Regions from separate parts of the Alteromonas nitratireducens genome, predicted to be linked through region 2. Evidence: predicted binding sites of a transcription regulator. Region 2 holds the regulator's gene; the other holds the start of a gene.
The links. Region 2 encodes LexA, which represses DNA repair genes until DNA is damaged. Its sites were predicted from a motif close to TACTGTATNNNNATACAGTA; they were not measured.

Region 1 (7,727 bases), on a different contig from region 2:
TGGCAGCTGCCTTTGCCGGGGTTTTCCTGCCCGTGATCCTCGACAAACTGAAAATTGACCCGGCGCTGTCCGGCTCCGTGATCCTGACAACGGTCACAGACGTTGTGGGATTTGTCGCTTTTCTGGGGCTTGGCACCCTGTTTTTATTGTAGACTTACGCGCTTTTCCGGCACGGCGCGTGCCGGCAGGCGCTGACCTTACTGACTGTTTACAGGAGCACCGAGTCCTTGAGCGAGACAACCCAGAATAATGCCGCCAGAGTGGGCGTAATTTGTGCTATTGCTGCCTACACCATGTGGGGATTTGCGCCTATGTATTTCAAGCAGCTTGCGGTGATGCCGGCGGCTGAAATACTGGTGCATCGTATTGTCTGGTCGGCCCTCATTCTTGTTGTGCTGATTGCGGTGATGGGGCAAAAACACAAGGTTGTGGCTGCCGTAAAATCCGCTAAGGTCATGAAAACCTTATTTTTTGCAGGTATCTTACTGGCCGCCAACTGGCTTTTGTTCATCTGGGCCATTAACACCGATCATCTGCTTGATGCCAGTTTGGGTTACTACATCAACCCGCTGCTCAATGTGTTTCTTGGACGCTTGTTTTTAGGTGAACGGCTCAGACCGTTGCAGCGAATGGCGGTAGGCCTGGCCATTATCGGTGTCGCGGTACTGGTGTTTTCCTATGGTTACCTGCCGTGGATTGCGCTGGTGCTGGCTGGCAGCTTCAGCGTATACGGTCTGCTGCGTAAGCAGGTGGCGGTTGACTCCATGCCCGGTCTGTTTATTGAAACCCTGATGATGCTGCCGGCCGCGCTGGCTTACTGGTGGTGCTTTGGTTCGGTCCACAGCAATATGCTGACTAACCCGGTGACGCTGAACCTGTTGCTGGTCGCGGCTGGTGTTGTGACAACGGCACCGCTGCTCTGCTTCACCGCTGCCGCCCGGCGTATCATGTATTCGACCCTTGGCTTCTTCCAGTATATCGGGCCATCCATCATGTTTTTGCTGGCCGTATTTCTGTATGGCGAACCTCTCGAGGAAGCGCGCCTGATGACCTTTGGCTTTGTCTGGACCGCACTGGTATTGTTCAGCCTGGATTCACTGCGTGATTACCATCGCCAGCGACGTCTGCGTAAGCAGATGGTGTAGGGTTACTTCAGAGTGAGTGGCTCGCCGCAGCATATCTGATTACGTCCGCGGTGCTTAGCCTCATACAAATGCAGATCGGCGTCTTTCAGCAGGTCCTCAATTTTCTGCGAGGGCGTAAAACTGACGCCGATGGACGTGGTGACCGGGATCTGCTGTTTGCGGTATTTTACCGGGGTTTTCTCCACTTTCTGGCGGAACGCTTCTAACCGCTGCATCACCACGTCACGCGGGATATTCGGGAAGTAGAGACAAAATTCCTCACCGCCAAAGCGTGCGAAAATCACATCCGCAAACTGCGACTTAATGTGTCGGGCAATGGCTTTCAGTACCGCATCACCGGCGTCATGACCATGGGTATCGTTGATCTGTTTGAAAAAGTCGAGATCAAGCAGCGCCAGGGCGTGGGTTGCAGGCAGCGTCTGATAGCCGAGGTTAACCGAGTAGAAAAAGTGACGCCGGTTGGGCAGACCGGTCAGGTAGTCGGTGTTAGCGGCGCGACGTATGGCCTCGACACTTTCCATGTATTCCACGTTCTGCATAATGCGACACAGCGCCTCTTCCACACAGTAGGGCGCGCGTAAAAAGTCATTAGCGCCACTCTTGATGAAATGCGCCGACATCAGCGAACTGTTGTTATCGGCAATGCCAATAATACCTAACTGCTCTTTAGAAAAGGCCTTGCGAAGTGAAGCGACAAACTGGCTGCCGGAGGTGTCGGGCAACTGGCTTGATGTGATGACCAGTCTGACATGGGGGTGGTCTGCCAGCACAGCCAGGGCGTCTTTGGCGTTGCTTGCCTCATAAACCACGAAGTTATGACGCAGTAACAGTGACGACATCTCTGCGCGCTGACTGCGATTGGCCGATACCACCATCACGCCGGTATGTTTATTTTTTTGCAGACGGTGCAGTAACCGGAACAGGTAGTCGTAGTTCTGGGCATTTTCTTTTGGCACGTAGTCGATGACCGGGCGTGACAGCACCGCGCTGCGGGTGTCCGGGCGGATGTCATCGGTGACCGCAATCGTGGGCAGAAAGGCGTTGATGGTAAAGTCGATGGCCTCGCCGTGTGGCGCATCGGGTAGCGCGTAAGTCACAATGGCACACAGAAATGATTCTGGCAGGGCATGCTCAAACAACTGTCTGGCCTGGGTCAGTGAGTCAGCGCCTACCGGTGTCAGACCGGCTTTATGCACCAGGCGCGAAACCCGTCTCAGGCTGGCTTCACTGCTTTCGATAACCAGAACATGCTCTTGCAAGGTGCCAGACCCCTTAATGTTAGTGTGTCCTACGTGTGTTATTACCGCTTACGCATGCTCCAGTTTTGCGTAAGCCAGAACCAGCCATTTACTGCCAAATTCATCAAAGTTGACCTGCACGCGTGCGTGGTCACCAGACCCTTCATAGTTGAGCACGATGCCTTCACCGAACTTACGGTGGACAACCCGCTGCCCAAGCTGAAACCCGCTGTCCTCAAACGCTTCATGTGAAGCCTGGCGGCTGAAACGGTTGTGCACCGGACGCGACACCGTAGCATTCAGGCGAACCTCTTCAACATACTCAGACGGAATTTCCCGAATAAACCGTGATGCCGTATGGTACTTATCCTGACCATAAACCCGTCTGCTTTCAGCATAGGTCATAATCAGCTTTTCCATCGCACGTGTCATACCAACGTAGCAAAGACGTCGCTCTTCTTCCATGCGACCAGGCTCATCATTGGTCATGGGGTTCGGGAACATACCTTCCTCAACGCCTGCCATGATCACCAGCGGGAATTCCAGACCCTTGGCAGTATGAATGGTCATCATTTGCACCGCATCCTGATCGGAGTCAGCCTGGGTTTCGCCGGCCTCCAGCGACGCATGAGCCAGAAATGCTGCCAGCGGCGTCATTTCATCGGCTTCCTCAGGCACAATGAACTGCTTACAGGCGGTGACCAGTTCTTCCAGGTTTTCCAGACGGGCCTGTGCTTTCTCACCGCGTTCTGCCTGATACATAGCGTACAGTCCCGATTCCCTGATGGTGATATCGGCCTGACTGTCTAAAGGTTGATCGACAATTTTCTCTTTCAGTTCGGTGATCAGCAGGCAAAAACTTTTGATGGCATTCAGGGCGCGGCCTTTCAGGGCACCTTCGCTGATCAGCAGTTGCGCGGCCTGCCACATAGAACAGTTATGCGCGCGGGCGGTCTGGCGAATCTCAGATAATGTTTTTTCGCCAATACCGCGGCTGGGGGTATTTACCACACGCTCAAACGCGGCATCATCATGCGGATGATTGACCATACGCAGATAGCCCAGCGCGTCTTTGATTTCCTGACGTTCGAAGAACCGCAGACCACCATAGATGCGATAGGCCAGCCCTTCATGCAGGAGGGCCTCTTCCAGTACCCGTGACTGCGCGTTGTTTCGGTACAAAATGGCGGTGTCAGCCAGAGCATTACCTTTATTCATCCATGATTTGATTTGTGACACGATAAACCGTGCCTCATCGAGCTCGTTAAACCCCGCATATACCGAAATCGGCTCACCCTGACTTCCCTCAGTCCACAACTCTTTGCCCAGCCGGCCATGGTTATTGTCAATAACCGCATTGGCGGCGTTCAGGATGGTGGCCGTGGAGCGGTAATTCTGTTCCAGTCGGATGGTGGTGGTGTCACCGAAGTCTTTAAGAAAATGATGAATATTGTCGACGTTCGCACCACGCCAGCCATAGATAGACTGGTCATCGTCACCGACAATCATGATGGAGTTGTCGTTACCGGCACACAGCATGCGCAGCCAGGCGTACTGAATGTTATTGGTGTCCTGAAATTCGTCAACCAGCACCGCACGGAAGCGACGCTGATAGTGGCTGAGCACCTCCGGGTTTTTCGCCCAGAGCTCGTGGGCACGCAACAGCAGTTCGGCGAAGTCGACCAGCCCGGAACGATCGCAGGCGTCCTGGTAAGCGGCATAGATTTCACGCATTTTTTGTTGCGTGGCGTCACCGTGGGTTTCAATGTGCTGTGGGCGCAGGCCCTCGTCTTTGTTACCGTTGATGTACCACTGACACTGGCGGGGTGGCCAGTGCTTCTCATCCAGGTTCATGGCTTTCAGGATGCGACGGATAAGCCGGTACTGGTCGTCCGAATCGAGGATCTGGAAATTTTCCGGCAGGCCGGCTTCTTCGTGATGGGCACGCAGCAGACGGTGCGCCAGCCCATGAAAGGTGCCAATCCACATGGTGTGCAGGCCGCGACCCATGAGTGACTCAATACGGCCGCGCATCTCGCGTGCGGCTTTGTTGGTGAAGGTTACCGCCAGAATAGAAAACGGCGCGATGTTGTCGACTTCCATCAGCCATGCGATGCGATGCACCAGTACGCGGGTTTTGCCACTGCCTGCACCGGCCAGTACCAGCATATTTGACTGTGGCGCGGCTACCGCCTCACGTTGTCTGTCGTTAAGGTCGTCAAGCAGTCGCGATACATCCATAACACCATTACCTGTCGTTGATTCTTTAAAAGGCTCTATTATGCCAGTTGGCTGTGCATTTATACAGGGTTGGCATGGTTTCTGCGGGCTTTTTATCGCAGGCAGGCGATAACAAATGCCCTGCCGGGTAAACCTGATAACGTTTGCGACAGTATCAAGACCACGCACGTTCAGCGGGACGCAAGCATCAGCATTCCCACCCGCAACATGTTACACTGCGCCACAGGCGTAAAGGGCCGGCGTTATCCGCCATCACGTTTTCTATTCACAACCCTGACAGGACAATCATGATGCATGCCGTTTCTCCCACTATCGACTTCTGGCAGTCGCTGAAAAGCGAAGCTCAGTCTGTAGCACACAATGAACCGCTGTTGGCCAGTTTTATCCATGCCTGCATTCTGACCCACCATAATTTTGAATCCAGCCTGAGCTTTATTCTGTCAAACAAGCTGGCTGACGATGTAATGCCGGCACTCGCCATTCGTGAAGTCTTCGACGAGGCCTATTTGCTTGAGCCGTCAATCAGTGAATCCGCTGTTGCCGATATTGAGGCGGTGTACGCGCGCGATGCGGCGGTTAATGAGTATCTGACGCCGCTGCTCTATTTCAAAGGGTTTCATGCCATTCAGGTGCACCGGATGGCGCATTATTTGTGGAATAAGGGGCGTCATCAGCTGGCCCTGTTCCTGCAAAGCCGGAATTCAGAAATGTTTGGTGTCGATATTCATCCGGCAGCAAAAATTGGTAAGGGCGTGATGTTTGACCATGCTACCGGCATTGTGGTGGGCGAAACCGCCGTGGTCGAAGATAACGTGTCTATTCTGCAAAGTGTTACGCTGGGCGGAACCGGTAATGAGTCTGGCGACCGTCATCCGAAGGTTCGTCAGGGGGTGCTGGTAGGCGCAGGGGCCAAGATTCTTGGCAATATCGAAATTGGCGAGGGCTCTAAAGTGGGCGCCGGTAGTGTGGTGCTGAATGATGTCCCTGCACACGTTACGGTGGTGGGTGTACCTGCCAAGGTAGTGGGGCGTCCCTGTTGTCAGCGTCCGTGTGACTCGATGAAACAGAACTTCCTGGAAGACAACACCCCTTACTCGGCTAAATAAGCCAGGTCAGTTCTTCTAATGCATCGAGCGCGAGGTGAGGCAGCTCTCGTGCCGGTTCGCGTGACAAGTTCATGGTGCGGTTACAGGCATACCAGGCAGACTGGTAACCAGCCTGCATTGCGCCATGGATATCTTTAATAAGATTATCACCAACATGCAGAATGCTCCCGGGTGCGCGCCCGGCCAGCGCGGCCGCTTCGTCAAACATCGCCCGGTGGGGTTTCATCGGACGCGCCAGACTGGCATGCAGGATATGGGTGAAGTAGGGCGCAATGCCAATTTGCCGGGCATTAACATTCCCGTTGGTGATGCCTATCAGCGGTATGGACGAGGACAATGCCGACAGCGTCTGGTGAACCTCGTTGCTGACCTGAAAATCACTGCGGGCATGATAAAACACCTCAAAGCACTCGCGCGCCGCGCGATGCAGCAAATCCCCGCTGATATCGTCTTTCAGCGCCACGCGCAGCGACCGCAGACGCAGTTCGCCCATGTCTGACGCCAGCGCCGGGGTTTCAGCAATCAGGGTGCGTTTGATATCACGCCATTGCTTAAGGGTGAGTTGTGCGGCCGCGGGGTAGTGTTGCTCGAGATGGGCTTTGAGCACCTGATCGGCATGGCGAATAATAGGTTCATTGTTGTACAGGGTGTCATCCAGATCGAACGTCATGGCCCGTACGGGCTTTATCGGGCGATAAAAACGCATGCCTACCTCTGATTATGATTTCTTCTTTTTCGCCCTGGGATGGGCGGCGTCATACACCTTTGCAAGATGCTGAAAGTCCAGGTGCGTGTAGACCTGTGTGGTGGACAGATTGGCGTGCCCCAGCAATTCCTGAACGGCGCGCAAATCGCCACTGGACTCTAGTACGTGCGTAGCGAAGGAATGGCGCAGTTTATGCGGACTGACTTTCTGCTGGGGTAAATGCGCTGCGGCCATCTGATCAAGCCGGTTGGCGACCTGTCGGTTGGAGATACGGGTTTTCCTTTTGCTGACAAACACCGCGGGCTCGTAAGGTGAGGCGTAGTGCGCCCTGACTTTCAGCCAGTCCTGCAGTGCCTGCCAGGCTTTTCTGCCCATTGGCAGAATACGCTGTTTGCTGCCCTTACCCATCACCCGCAGAGTGCCGTCACGCTGCACGTCACTTAAGTTCAGTCCGGTCAGCTCACTCAGGCGCAGGCCACAGCCATACATCAGTTCAAACATGGCGGTATCTCTTAGCACAATGCCTTCGTCTGACTCAGCGTCGTTAAGCAGTTGCTGCATATCATCCACCGACAACTGCTTTGGCAGCGGTTTGCCCTGTTTGGGCGCACGTACTCCTTCCACCGGGTTGCTGGTGGTCTCGCCACGGGCAATCAGAAACTTGTACAGGGTACGCATGGCAGACAACCGCAGGGCAATCGAGCGTGCGCTGAGGCCGCTTTGTCTGGCTGAAGCCATGACCCGCTTCACATCGTTGGGGGTCACTGACAGCCAGTCATCCAGCGCCAGCAGAGCGGCGACGTCGGTAAGCTGGCGGCGATAGTTATTGATGGTGTGGTCAGAGAGGCCCCTCTCTACCTGCAGGTGCAGCAGGAAGCTGTCGAGCCATTGCTGGCATTTTTCTGCTAAGACAGGCGAGTCTGATGTGTCCACAATGGCGTTAGTAGCCCATCATCGGCGGCAGGATAATATTCAGTACCTGCTGCAGTTGTTTCAGCAACAGGGTATCCATGTCGGGGGTAAAGTGACTGGCGTTGTCGCTGCTGATAGCAAGGATCCCAAGATCTTTATCATCACCCAGCAGGATCAGGGCCACTGACTCAGCCGGCGCATCCTCGAACAGCACCTGACGTTCATGTTGTGATAAGCGGCCAAAGAAAAAGGTACTGTCGCGGAAACGCTTTTCGGTAAACAACCGCTTTTGCAGTTCAGAAACGGCGTGCGGGCCCTTGAAGCTTTTGATGATAGCAGACGACAGCGACAGGCGCTCCTGCAACACGTCTTCGAGGGT
Region 2 (7,727 bases):
GATAAACGCATCACTTTGCTCAGTGAGTACAACAACATAGGGCAAGACAGAACGTTTCAGCAGGGTGCTGACATGTGCACTGTCGATTTTCTGAATGACCAGGGGAAACGTGTCAGCCGTCGCCACCGTTTCACGCACCATGGGGTTTTCAGTCGGCTTGGTGAGGACACCGGTAAACTGCTGCATGGCGGTCGGCAGCACCACTTCGGGAAGCTGGTCGCGATAGGGAGACCCGGCTACCCAGCCAAAATTCGCCAGCACCCAGCCTACGTTTGTCATGACCGGCACCAGCACATCGTAACCGGGACGGCCATCAACAATCTGATTATCCAGCAGCAGCACGGCATCGGTATCCGGCGTACCGGTCATTCGTATGCGAACATCACGTGGGTCGGTGAATTTTACTGCGTCCGTAATATCGAGGGTTTCCTCAGCCTGCTTTTGCGCTATGCTGTCCAGACGCCGTTGTTTCTGTTCCATGCGGTCTAACTGCCAGAAACCCAGCATCATCATAGTGGCGGCGCACACAATGATAATAATGACAGCAATGAGTTTCTTCAGATTCAGAAACGGCATTGTTAACTCAGCGCACTCCAAGTGAGGTCAATATGATTATAAAAATTATCCTGGTCGCTCTGGTTATTTATATGATTTTTAATTTGTTCAGAGCGATGCGGGTAATGATGAGAAACGATCCGAATGACGGTCCTATGAGCAAATATATTGGCAGAAGGGTATTAACGTCGGCACTGATTGTTCTGATTATTCTTATTGCAATCGGTACCGGACTGATAACACCCAACCCCCGGCCTTACTGATACGTGCCCTAGAGCACGTAAACAAAGAGGTAAAGCATTACCCACACCACATCAACAAAGTGCCAGTACCAGGAACCGGCCTGGAAGGCAAAGTGGTTGTCCGGCGTAAAATGCCCCTTCAGCACACGGAAAAACAGCACAATCAGAATAATCGTACCGAGTGTCACGTGCATGCCGTGGAAGCCCGTCAGCATAAAGAATGTATTGCCATATACGCCTGATTGCAGGGTCAGTCCCAGCTCGTTGTAAGCGTGAATGTATTCTTCAACCTGCAGGGTAAGGAATGCCAGTCCCAGTAAAATCGTGACGCCCAGCATCAGTGTCAGCTGTTTGCGTTTGTTCTGCTCCAGCCCGACATGAGCAAAGTGCAGGGTAACCGACGACACCAGCAGAATAATGGTGTTTATGGTAGGCAGACCTGCTGCACTCATCGCTGTGGTTTCAGTCCCGCCGGGTGTCGCAACCAGCGGCCACATGGCTTCAAAGCCCGGCCACAGCACTTCATTTGTCATCGCATTATTCGACGCCCCGCCCAGCCATGGCACCGCAATGGCTCTGGCATAAAACAACGCGCCGAAGAAGGCGGCGAAAAACATCACTTCAGAGAAAATAAACCAGCTCATTCCCTGGCGGTAAGAGCGGCCAAGCTGCGCGCTGTAAAGCCCGCTCATTGACTCATCAATCTGGTTTTTAAACCAGCCGGTCAGCATGACCAGAAGAGTGATGATACCGGCTGACAAAATATACCCGCCATAGCCAGGCTCACCTTTGGTCGACTCAATCACAAAATTGCCTGCGCCGACGGCGATCAGAAACAGAGCGACCGCACCAACAATTGGCCAGATGCTCTGTGCAGGTACGTAATAGCGTTCGTAAGATTGCTGCATGATGTTCTCCTTTGCCCTTTATTATTTGCCGCTGGTTGCCGGTTGCGTCAGGTACGGATTGTTCCCCGGCGTCAGCTTATCGGCGCGGGCGGTCACGTCATATAATGTGTACTGTACGGTAAAGTAGTGAATGTCTTCTGGTATTTGCGGATCAACATAAAATTGCATGGGCAATGTCGCTTCATCCCCTGCAGACAACGGTTGCTGATTAAAGCAGAAGCACTCGGTTTTGTTCAGAAAGAGGGCCGCCTGCCCTGGTGAAACGGACGGGATAGCCTGTGCAATGATGTCGGTATTTGCCGGATTGCGTACATAAAACGACACCGTATTCAGCTCTCCCGGATGGACTTTCACCCGCTGGGTTTCAGCCCGGAATTCCCAGGGCATGCCGCTGTTGGTGCGTGTAATAAACTCAACGGTAATCTCACGCGACGGATCAATCTCCACAGCCTGATAGGAGGCAGCCTGATTATCGGTTTTGCCGTTGATGCCGGTGATGTCGCAAAAGACATCATACAGCGGCACCAGCGCAAACCCGAAGCCAAACATCCCCACTACCACCAGCAGTAGCTTTATGACCAGTTTATTGTTTTGATTCGCCGTTGCTGACATACACGCGACCGCTTATTTCACAACAGGCGGTGTTTCGAACGTATGGTATGGCGCAGGAGACGGAATTTCCCACTCGAGACCATGCGCACCTTCCCAGACCTGATCGGACACCGGTTCACCCTGTTTCTTACAGGCTTTGACCAGCAGCACCAGGAAAATCAGCTGCGACAGGCCAAAGGCAAAACCACCCAGACTAATCCACTGGTTAAAGTCAGCAAACTGCAGCGAATAATCCGGAATACGGCGTGGCATGCCGGCCAGGCCAACGAAGTGCATTGGGAAGAACAGCACGTTGACCGAAATCAGCGAACACCAGAAATGCCATTTCGCCAGCGTCACGTCGTACATTTTCCCGGTCCATTTTGGCAGCCAGTAGTACACCGCCGCCATAATGGAGAATACCGCACCGGTTACCAGCACATAGTGGAAATGCGCGACCACAAAGTAAGTATCGTGGTACTGGAAGTCGACCGGCGTAATCGCCAGCATCAGACCCGACAGGCCACCAATGGTAAACAGTACAATAAAGGCAATGGCAAACAGCATAGGCACTTCAAAGGACAAGGCGCCACGCCACATGGTCGCTACCCAGTTAAACACCTTAACGCCGGTGGGCACCGATATCAGCATGGTTGCAAACATGAAGAACATCTCGGCAAACAGCGGCATGCCCGTAGTGAACATATGGTGCGCCCACACAATGAATGACAACAGCGCGATGGAGGCGGTGGCATACACCATTGAGGCATACCCAAACAGCGGCTTGCGTGAAAACGTAGGTACGATATGCGAGATAATGCCAAACGCTGGCAGAATCATGATGTAAACCTCAGGGTGGCCAAAGAACCAGAAAATATGCTGGAACATGACCGGATCACCGCCACCCGCTGCATCAAAGAAGCTGGTGCCAAAGAATTTGTCGGTCAGCACCATGGTGACCGCACCAGCAAGTACCGGCATTACCGCAATCAGCAGAAACGCGGTAATCAGCCATGTCCACACAAACAGCGGCATTTTCATCCAGGTCATACCCGGTGCACGCATGTTGAAAATGGTCACAATCACGTTGATGGCACCCATGATGGATGAGATACCCATAATGTGAACCGAGAACACAAACAGCGCGGTGGAGTCACCACTGTAGGTTGTTGACAGCGGCGCATAGAACGTCCAGCCGAACGCCGGACCACCACCTTCAAAAAACAGCGAACTTAATAGGATCAAAAACGCGAATGGCAGGATCCAAAAACTCCAGTTGTTCATGCGCGGCAATGCCATATCCGGCGCGCCGATCATCATAGGTACCAGCCAGTTCGCCAGACCGGTAAAGGCTGGCATAACTGCCCCAAATACCATGATCAGACCATGCACCGTGGTCATCTGGTTAAAGAAATTAGGGTCGACAATCTGCAGGCCCGGCTGGAACAGCTCGGCGCGAATGACCATCGCCATGGCGCCGCCCACCAGAAACATAATGAAGGCGAACCACAGGTAGAGTGTACCGATGTCTTTATGGTTGGTTGTAAACAGCCATCGGGTTATGCCCTTTGGAATATGATCATGATGGTCGTGATCATCGTGACTGTGCGCCGCAGTATCCGGCGTAATGGTATCTGTCGCTTTACTCATGACGTTCTCCTATTTTCCGGTGGCTACAGCATTCACATCTTTAGGCTGAATAACGTCGCCGGTGTTGTTACCCCAGGCGTTTCTTTCGTAAGTCACCACAGCGGCAATTTCTTTTAAGCTCAGCATGTTGCCGAACGCCTGCATGGCAGTCCCTGACTTGCCGTGCAGTACAATATCAATGTGACCGGGAATGTCTTCTGTCGCGATCTTGCTGCCTTTCAGAGCCGGGAATGCGCCCGGCAACCCTTCACCATTCGGCATATGGCAAGCCGCGCAGGCTGCGTTGTACACCCGTTCACCCACTTCCATCAGCTCTTCTTTTGACATGCTCATCGCCAGCAGGCGCTGTTCTTCTTCTTTCGCCTGACGGGCAATTTCTTCCTGCTCACCCATCCAGGCTTCAAATTCAGCCGGTTCTTTCGCCACTACAACAATGGGCATAAAGCCATGGTCTTTTCCGCACAACTCTGCGCACTGACCACGGTAAACACCGGGTTCATTGACCTTGGTCCAGGCTTCATTGATAAAGCCCGGGTTAGCGTCTTTCTTCACGGCAAAGTCAGGCACCCACCAGGAATGGATAACGTCGTCAGAGGTGATCAGGAAGCGCACTTTTTTACCGGTTGGAATGACCAGCGGGCGATCCACTTCAAGCAGATAGTTTTCGCCTTTGGCGAACTTGTTTTCAATCTGTTCGCGCTGGGTAGCCAGTAACGAGTAGTATTCGACGTCACGGTCCATGTACTTGTAGTGCCACTTCCACTGCGAACCGGTGACCAGCACGGTCATATCCGGGTTCTCGGTGTCTTCCATCGCAATCAGTGTGCGTGCCGCAGGCACCGCCATGAAAATAAGGATAAGGAAAGGGATCACCGTCCAGGCAATTTCCACTTTCACACTTTCATGAAAATTCGCTGGTTTATGCCCGCGTGATTTGCGGTGCAGCAAAATAGAAATGAACATCACGCCGAACACCACGACCGCGATAACCACGCAGATAGCAAACATCAGCATGTGCAGGTCATACACCTGGCCGCTGATATCCGTCGCGCCCTGGCGCAGGTTCAGTGCGCTGTCGCCACCTGCGGTATCCGCCGCAAAAGCTGGCAGTGCAGCCAGTAACGCAAAGCAGGCCATGATTCCCTTAGGAACACTCGTTATCAGTCGTTTCACTCAGCACCTCCGTGATGGGTAATCCGGCCGCACTTGCTCCCGAATATCCCCTAAAAATGAATGTCGTCAGGCTTTTGTAAAAATTAGATTTAGCCTTTGTTATTATATTGTTAACTACTGACTAAGAATTACGCAAAGTGAAAGGTGAGTCTAGCTTTTTCTGTTAAAAAACCGACAGTGTGGCGAATATTTAATCAATCAGGGGGAAAGTAGCGCGACATTGCACAACGGCAGTGCAGTCTGTTTTCATACCTGGGAGGTACTGGCTTAATAAAACAAAGGGAAATATAGGAGATAAAGCGCTGCCGGCAGGGGGATCATGGCCGGCAGCGTATCAGGTTACATCCAGTCAGCGTTTCTGATAACGCCAACCGCAATGCCCTCGATGTTGAACGGCTGGGTTGCCAGGTCGACTTTGATCGGAGCAAACTCTTCATTCTCAGCATGCAGCAGCACCTCACGGCCGCGTTTCTCAAGTCGCTTCACGGTGACATCTTCGTCAACCCGCGCCACCACAACCTGACCGTTGTGCACGTCAGTGGTGCGATGCACCGCAAGCAGGTCTCCATCCATGATGCCAATGTCTTTCATGCTCATGCCGTTCACCCGTAACAGAAAATCTGCGTGCGGATGGAACAGCTCGGGATCGACTTTGTAATGCGCCTCAATGTGTTCCTGTGCAAGGATGGGTTCACCAGCGGCAACACGCCCGATTAACGGCAGCCCCTGTTCTTCTTCCACATCGGTGTCCAGTTCCATATTCAGACGAATACCACGCGAACGACCGGGCATCATTTCAATTACCCCTTTGCGTGCCAGCGCCTTCAGATGCTCTTCGGCAGCATTGGCTGACTTAAAGCCAAGCTGACGGGCAATTTCAGCACGGGTTGGCGGCATGCCAGTTTCCTGCATGGTGGTTTTGATCAGCTCGAGTACTTCAGTTTGACGGGGGGTAAGTGGACGCATAAACAGCCTGTTTTTCTATACAGTTACTGCGCAGTATAGCGAGGGCAGCGAAAATGGCAAGCGCTTGTCACTGACAAACTAAGATTCACTTTCTTACACACAAAGCGGTAGCGTAGGTACACAACATCATCAGTGTGAGAGTGGCAGTGAAACGAGCGTTGTCGTTGTTATTACTGTTATTGCTTGCCTGCAGCGCGCCTTTCATGGCCGGCGCAGCAACCAAGGTGCGCTTTTATGGCGAAGTGTCGGCCCCCTTTTACTGGGTTGATGAGCAGGGCAGAGAACAGGGCGCCAGTATCGATCTCGTCAATGCCCTGATTGCCGATGCCGGACTGGACGCGACCATTGAGCATCTACCCTGGGCACGCGCCTATTATGAGGCAACACAGCATCCGAATGTCATCCTGATGTCGGTACTGCGCACGCCACTGCGTGAAACCGAGTTCCAGTGGCTGGGTAAAATTCAGGATGTTCGCGCGTCGCTCATTTCTCTGTCTTCACGCCACGATCTGATAATTCAACATCTTGATGATGCCCGCCGCTACCGGGTTGGCACCATTCGCGGCTATGGCTCAGCGCGTTACCTGCTGGAACAGGGCTTCACCGAAAACAACAACCTGGTCCTGGCACACAGCACCGAGCAGTTATGGACATTGTTGTTCACAGGCCGGATTGACATGGTGCTGGCGAATCTGATGACCGAGCGGTATGAAATCCAGTCCATAGGCTTTGATCCGAACCAGGTAAGAGAAGTTTACAATGTTGTGCCGCTCAATCTGACTCTGGATATGGCCACCGGTCACCTCACGACACCACAAATGGTGAAACACATCACCGACAGTCTGGCAGCGATTAAGGCCAGTGGCCGCTTCGATGCCATTATGCAAAAATGGGGGCTGTCTTCAGCTCGTTCTGACCCGACAAAAAAGTGATCGAATTCGCTTACTGACTGATACGCAACTGAGCCCTAAAAAAATTACAACGAGGATATTTGTTATGCCTGTTCGCTGTCGTCTGGCCTGTGAAGCAGATTTGCCCGTTCTGAATGGGTTTCAGCGGGGAATTATCCGAGCAGAGGAGTGCTATATACCGCGCCGGAAACAAACCGATTATCAGTATTATGACCTTGCACTGCTGCTGAACGATCCCGACACGCGCATTGTGGTTGCGGAACATGACGCCACGCTGATCGGCTCGGGCTACGTGCAAAAGCGTGCGTCCAAAGCCTATCTGGAACATGCGTTTCACGGCTATGTGGGCTTCATCTTTACCCGCCCCGAGTTCCGCGGACAAGGCGTGGCCAGCGCCGTACTTGACGCCCTCGCAGACCAGGCGCGCAATATGGGCCTGGACGAACTGCGCCTGGACGTCTTTGCAGACAACGACACCGCCATCCGCACCTATGAACGCGCCGGGTATCAGAGAAATACACTGGAAATGCGACGCCCGTTATGAGCAAACGTTACCTTAAGGCTTACCTGGCCGTGCTGTTTATGTTCGCCCTGCTTGATGGCGTTTGGCTTGGCGTTGTCGCGATGGACTGGTACCGCGATGCGTTCAGTACGCTGCTGCGCGACCCGTTTATTACCTGGCCGTGGGTTGTGTTTTATCTGGGTTACAGCGCCGCTGTCGTGGGACTGGC

Region 1: uvrD (DNA helicase II) is a predicted target of LexA. The motif match lies at 4,674-4,693, and genes of this name have one in related genera.

What each region holds. Positions count from the first base shown of each region.
Region 1 covers NZ_JBFNPK010000006.1:45,100-52,826, reverse strand. Annotated here, with positions in the region: gene AB1N33_RS07295 (magnesium transporter) at 1-152, shown strand, start outside; gene rarD (EamA family transporter RarD) at 228-1,145, shown strand; gene AB1N33_RS07285 (GGDEF domain-containing response regulator) at 1,148-2,404, opposite strand; gene uvrD (DNA helicase II) at 2,453-4,624, opposite strand; gene cysE (serine O-acetyltransferase) at 4,915-5,730, shown strand; gene AB1N33_RS07270 (HAD-IA family hydrolase) at 5,723-6,436, opposite strand; gene xerC (tyrosine recombinase XerC) at 6,449-7,369, opposite strand; gene AB1N33_RS07260 (DUF484 family protein) at 7,377-7,727, opposite strand, start outside.
Region 2 covers NZ_JBFNPK010000005.1:92,671-100,397, forward strand. Annotated here, with positions in the region: gene AB1N33_RS06460 (SURF1 family protein) at 1-576, opposite strand, end outside; gene AB1N33_RS06465 (DUF2909 domain-containing protein) at 609-818, shown strand; gene AB1N33_RS06470 (cytochrome c oxidase subunit 3) at 827-1,705, opposite strand; gene AB1N33_RS06475 (cytochrome c oxidase assembly protein) at 1,727-2,317, opposite strand; gene ctaD (cytochrome c oxidase subunit I) at 2,330-3,946, opposite strand; gene coxB (cytochrome c oxidase subunit II) at 3,956-5,083, opposite strand; gene lexA (transcriptional repressor LexA) at 5,459-6,085, opposite strand; gene AB1N33_RS06495 (substrate-binding periplasmic protein) at 6,226-7,017, shown strand; gene AB1N33_RS06500 (GNAT family N-acetyltransferase) at 7,082-7,540, shown strand; gene AB1N33_RS06505 (DUF2177 family protein) at 7,537-7,727, shown strand, end outside.